DNA from 2 places in the Maridesulfovibrio frigidus DSM 17176 genome. Region 2 is predicted to be linked to the other one. Evidence: riboswitches for the same ligand, from Rfam matches in the RefSeq annotation. Region 2 holds a riboswitch; the other holds the start of a gene.
What was found. A riboswitch is a leader RNA that binds a small molecule or an ion and turns the genes downstream of it on or off. The one in region 2 is predicted to bind cobalamin.
Positions count from the first base shown of each region.

Region 1: it holds a riboswitch for cobalamin, as region 2 does, so the genes downstream of both, BR06_RS0100270 (sirohydrochlorin cobaltochelatase) here and BR06_RS0110420 (adenosylcobalamin-dependent ribonucleoside-diphosphate reductase) in region 2, are expected to answer to the same signal.

Region 1 is NZ_JONL01000001.1:47,180-50,306, reverse strand. It holds gene ilvC (ketol-acid reductoisomerase) at 1-150, shown strand, start outside; gene infA (translation initiation factor IF-1) at 614-832, shown strand; gene tsaA (tRNA (N6-threonylcarbamoyladenosine(37)-N6)-methyltransferase TrmO) at 970-1,356, opposite strand; cobalamin riboswitch at 1,562-1,763, shown strand; gene BR06_RS0100270 (sirohydrochlorin cobaltochelatase) at 1,880-2,779, shown strand; gene BR06_RS0100265 (FecCD family ABC transporter permease) at 2,808-3,127, shown strand, end outside.
Region 2 is NZ_JONL01000004.1:253,759-256,885, reverse strand. It holds gene BR06_RS0110430 (ferredoxin-thioredoxin reductase catalytic domain-containing protein) at 315-737, shown strand; cobalamin riboswitch at 1,101-1,245, shown strand; gene BR06_RS0110420 (adenosylcobalamin-dependent ribonucleoside-diphosphate reductase) at 1,480-3,127, shown strand, end outside.

The sequences.
Region 1 (3,127 bases), on a different contig from region 2:
ATCCAGCAGGGTGAATTTGCTAAAGAATTCATCGTTGAAAATATGTCTGGTAAAGCTCATTTCAACGCAATGCGCCGCATTAATGCAGAGCATCCGGTTGAAGTCGTTGGAGCTGATCTTCGCAAAATGATGAGCTGGCTTAAAAAATAGTCCAGCTGATTTAGTTTGATTTAAATTTAGCCCGCAATAAAAAGATGATCCATTCACTTTTTTATTGCGGGCTATTCTTTTTTCTATTTTATTTATGCAAGCTACATGACTTATTAGAGAGCTTAGTGTCAGCTTAATATCATAGATTGTCTGTATAGGGATTTGTTATAAAAGGGCGCAAGTGGTTTGTAGAATTGGAAAAGTCTGTCAATATTAGTATTAGCTGTTTTAATGTTCACGGTGTTTTGGTAGATTCCTTTAAATATTTGCGCTGGTAATTCGTTGCGATTTGGTATAAAGCCCCTTTGTGCTGGTGAGAAAAACTTTTTTCGCCATTTCCGAATTATACCTAAAGACAGTCTTGATAGTAGTTTCCGATATACGGAAATATCAATAATAAAGCCTGCTGTTACTTAAGCGTTAGCAGGCTTCTCGTATTCATTTTTAAAACACGGAAAATATTTTGGCAAAAGAAGAAGGCATTGCAGTTAATGGCACCGTAGAAGAAGCACTCCCGAATGCTATGTTCAGAGTAGAGCTCGAAAACGGTCACGTAGTATTGGCACATATTTCTGGTAAAATGCGTAAATTCCGCATCAGAGTAATGCCCGGTGATAAAGTTACGGTTGAACTTTCTCCGTACGACTTGACTCGCGGCAGAATTACTTACCGTCCTCGTTAAGTACTAGTCGGTAGATTTTAGCGGTTTGAATATCGCTAAAATATTCCCCACGCGGGGTCGCTCTAATATAGACGGCCCCGTGGGAAGAGTAGTGTAAATTTCTCTTCCTTTTTTTTGCGCCCTTTTTTTGAGGGCTTTTATGCGTTCTTTATATCCAGTAGCGGGGTTCCGTTTATTGCTTCTAAAGGCGTAACTTTGATAGTTTGCCCTTCTATGTGCGTAATTGTTACCGGATGCATACCAATGGGGTTAGGGCGATCAGGTGAACGTGTAGAAAACACTCCACGCATGGGGATTGATTCATTGCCGCGTGGGTGTACCTTTAAATAGTTTCTGTCCGCTTCATGCAGCCATGTCAGTAAAACGATCTCCATCCCGACCTTGAGACCATCCATTGCATCAGAAAATTCTTCTTCAATCCGTAAGGTCGCAACAATTCCACCTTCATCTCCCTGTCTCGGCGTATCAGATCTTTTTTTAAAGTCCGATTGTACATATCCAATTATTTTCAGAGAAGTGTCCATTTTGTCCTTTTATTTTGGGGTATTATGATGCTGTCATACTTAAAGAATGAGTTGTATTTATGACTTGTTTGCATTAAGGCATCCAGCTAAGTTCTGTAGGATGTTACCGTTAGAATTATTTATAAACGATTTTTTTTCAAATAGGAATCGGCAATAACTATTGCTGCGAATATTGATCTCGGCATTGACAGCAGGAGAGATCACGAATATCAATTTTTTCAGTGGTGCTCTTACGAGCTTAAAAGGGAATCCTGTTTAAATCAGGAGCGGACCCGCCGCCGTGAGTCCTATATAATTGAACCCCGTAGCCGATTTTAATCAGGCTTAGCGTGTCACTGAAATTTTATTTCGGGAAGGCCGGGTAAGATGGGACAAGTCGGAAGACCTGCCAACACTGATGATATGCTATGCTTTGATAGATAACGGGGCTTTTATCTATTGAAAAATCCGTATAGCTACGCGTGCTTTGCATGTGTAGGTGCGGGCTGTTTTATTTTAAGCCCCCAAATAAATGGAGACTGTTATGCAGTATCGTTTTGGGGTTAAACAAAAAGCACTTTCTGCTTTTATCCTTCTTTTTCTACTCATTCTTCCCTCAATTGTTCTCGCCGGACATGGCGAACCTGCGGCTGTTAAGAAAGGCATTCTTCTGATTGCTTTTGGATCAACTATGGATGAAGCGCAGGTGTCTTTCGATAACTTAGATGCCGCTGTTAAAAAGTCTTTTACTGACGTTCCTGTACGGTGGTCATTTTCATCTGCCATTATTCGAAAGGTACTAGCTGAAAAAGGGCGTGTCATTGATTCGCCTGTGACGGCCCTTTCAAAAATGATGGATGACGGCTTCACGCATGTTGCTGTTCAGTCATTGCACACCATTCCCGGCAAAGAATATTTCGGCATCCTTGAGACGGCTAAAAGGTTTGAGGGCATGCCTAAGGGGATGTCTAAGGTTACTGTTGGCAAGCCTCTTCTTTATTCGGATGAAGATATGGTTCGAACAGCGACAGCTATTGCTGCCAATATCCCTAAAGAACGCAAAGCTAAAGATGCTGTTGTTCTAATGGGACATGGAACGCATCATAGTGCCAATATTTACTATCCTGGATCTCAATATTATTTTTCAAACATTGACCCTAAAATATTTGTAGGAACCGTTGAAGGTTCTCCTACTCTTGATGATGTCAAAAATAAACTTGCCAAAAGCAAGGCTAAGAAAGTCTACCTGATACCATATATGTCTGTTGCTGGTGACCATGCACGTAACGACATGGCTGGTGACGAGGCTGATTCTTGGATGTCAGAGTTGACCAAAGCTGGCTATAAATGCGTACCTGTTCTTAAAGGTAGTGCAGAACTCCCGCAGGTCGTAGATATCTGGGTCGATCATCTTAAAGTAGCTTTTAAAAATCTAGATTCTTAAGCTGAATTAATTCAAGGGGCGGTAAAATATGGAAACATTGGAAAAAAGGAGAGTTAAGGCTGTTGCTGTACTCTTGTCTCTTGTCCCTGTTTCTATTTTTGCCGCCTGCTTGTTTGGTGCATATGATACGTCGGTTGAGCAAGTTTTTGGCGTGTTCAAATCTGCGATCTTCGGAGATGCGGAAAGTACGAAGTCGTCGCTATCTTTTATAGTTACAGATTTAAGGCTCAGTAGAATATGCCTGTCTTTTTTGGTGGGTATGTCGCTTGCTGTTGCCGGAACCGTATATCAAGGTATTTTGCGAAATCCATTGGCTGACCCTTTCACATTAGGCGTTAGTAGCGGGGC
Region 2 (3,127 bases):
GTGTTTACAGAAATACTCCTCAACAAAAAATCAGCACAACAAAATCTGCCAGCTCCTTCTCTTAGAACACATGTCAATAGATTTTAATATGAGCTTATGCAAAACACCAACATTATTTATTAGTTTTGCGCAACTCACTATAGAAATTACGCTACAAACTAAGGCTAATGAAAATTCAATGCTTGCCAGACCTGTAACGCACGTCTAAATGTACTGAAGCAATTCAAAGTAGTCAGTGGAGCACTTCCTACTGACAACTACAAATAAATATTAACTTAATTAATTGAACAAAAACCAATTGAGGGTATTTTTTAATGAACCAATCTGAAGAGAATCAAAAACTGATACTCAATTATGTAGAAAAAAACTGTGTACGTACCGGACTACAGACACACCCCATGCCGGATGTAACTGAAGCAGTTGTTGGCGGCCTTACCAACCATTTGAATCTGTTGAAGAGGCCCCTATGTCCCTGCCAGTTCTATCCTGACAAACAGGAAGCGGTGCAGGAGCGGACCTGGCTCTGCCCTTGTGACGACATGAAACAGTATAAATACTGCCACTGTCTGCTCTTTGTTAATTCAGAAGGAAATCCCATAACTGAGCACCTTCCTAAAGACCATGACGGGCTGACCACTTACGGCCTTGTTGCTGATCCCGCACCGGAAAAAGGGCGCAAAGGACAACACCGACCTACCGAAATTAAAACGGCTGAAGCTAAAACTGTTTCTCCGTAATAGCGGATATCTGTAACCATAAGCATCAGTAATTATAATTTAGTTAAAGCCTGCCGAAGCGAAAGTTCAGCGCAGCGCTTATGAAAATATTAATTGTTCAGATTGGCGGCATTGCTATTCCTGTGGCAATGCGCCAACCCGTTCATTTTTTTTTGCAAAGGACATAAATATATTAATCAGTAAAATGTTAATAATTTATATTAAAACAGTCTCTTAAATGGTTATGAACAAAAAAGAGATTGCCTGTGGATAACTACCGTCCACCTCCACGTCATCCCTACTCTCCCATGGGCTAAAGAGATTTGAACATGAAAAAGTCTAGAAAGACCTTGACCCAAAACGCTGATTTGTTAGACTTACTTTCGTTGATTTTGAACTTCAGGAGTCTGATTTTTTTAGACCTATAATGAGGGAACCCGGTTAGATTCCGGGGCGGTTCTGCCGCTGTATTTTTTAACCGTTAAGGATTAAAAAAAGCCAGCCCCCCTGCCTGAAGCATGCCTGCATTATGCAGACATTTTCAATTCCCCGGATGCGCCTGTCTATTCTGACAATTGAAAAAGGACATCCGGCCCAAAAAAATCCCGCAGAACGAGCCTTCTGGGCCGCCTGCACCACAAGCTCACTCCTTATTCTCCACGTGGAGCCTTGCATGTTAGCAATTTTAAAATTGTGATATCGCTAGCGTCTTGCACTGTGGCCAAAGGTTAGGGCAGACAATCACTTCAAAGGACCTTTTTTAATGACTGAACACTCCGTTATCACCCGCGAATCAGCTAAGATGGCCCTTGAAGAACACACACGTTTTCAAGAAACAGTTAGCTCAAAAAAATATCAAATCCGTGACCGCAAAGGGCGCCTTCAAGAGCACTCTTTTACTGACGTCAAACACAGGCTTTGCCGCGAATATTTAAAACAGTCCAAATTTGATAAGCAAGAGAACCAACAGGTATGTGAAATGCTCCAGTCCGGACGCTTCATACCTGCCGGTTCCATTTTATCCGGGTTAGGTAACGACTATATAAAATGCTCCCTCAGCAATTGCTATTTAGCCAAGATCGAATCCGACTCTTTGGAAGGAATCTTTGAGGCTCAAAAAAAACTTGCCAGGACCTATTCCTACCGTGGAGGCAGCGGGGTCGACATCACAATATTGCGCCCTTCGGGAGACCCTGTAAATAATGCTGCGGTCACTTCCTCCGGAGCTGTCAGCTTCATGCCTCTTTTCAGTGAATTAACGAACACCATAGGTCAAAACGGCAGACGCGGCGCGCTCATGATATCTCTGGACATCAGGCACCCTGACACTCGTCGTTTCATCTGGTGCAAAAGTAAACCTGAAGAAATATTTGGAGTTGATTCCCTCACGGGCAAAACTCAAGATGTATTCGGGGCAAATATCAGCGTCAAAATTACTGATGAGTTCATGCAGGCCGTTGAAGAAGACAAGGACTGGACCTTTATTTTTCCCGACCGTGTAAAAATAACAGGTAAAATATGTGATTCCGACACCTTACAGCTTCTTCCAGAAGTATATGACGCCCTTGATCCGCAAGTAGGAGATCGTCTTGAGGCTGAGATTGTCTACAAAGTAATTTCCGTTGATCCAAAAAAACATTTGATCAAGGTCCAGCCGCATCTTCCAGAGAATGATGATCAAGCTGTTCTTCCTAGCGATACACTGACCTTCATCCTTACTAGGCGTCGCAACGAGACTTCAGACATATTCGATCCTATAAAGTCCGTATATAATGATATCTGGGACGGCGACTACAGCAGTTGGAAGGATCTTAACCTTCCTTTCAAACCGTATGAAACAGTCAGCGCGCGTAAACTGCTCGAAGAAATCAGCGATTCTGCGTGGCAGTCAGGTGATCCGGGCATCCTTTATCAGGATACAACACAGCGCAATACCCCCGGTACATATATTGATCCCCTACGGCTCAAGCCCATGTCCACCAATCCGTGTGGCGAGCAAAGCCTTAGCTACTGGAACAATTGCCTTCTCGGCGCCATGGTTTTGTATAGGTATGTAGCCAACCCCTTTACCAAAGAAGCTAAATTCGACGCGGATCTATTTCACAACGACCTAGCCCGGACAATGGCCTTTATGGATACTATGTCCGACTTCAATCAGGATAAGCATCCTCTCCAGAAACACCGCGATGCGGATAAGTATGGAAAAAGAATCGGTATAGAATTTACTGGGCTAGGAGACATGCTGGCAATGATGGGCATGCGCTACGGAAGTGAAGAATCCATATCCTTTGTCAAAAATATTCTGCGGGATAAAGCCATAACCGAAATATCCATCAGTGCGGATATTGCCGAGCGCTTAGGAGTTGTTGAGGCTTTAAAGGACCCAGCAGCTAGAACCCGTTTTCTGGAAT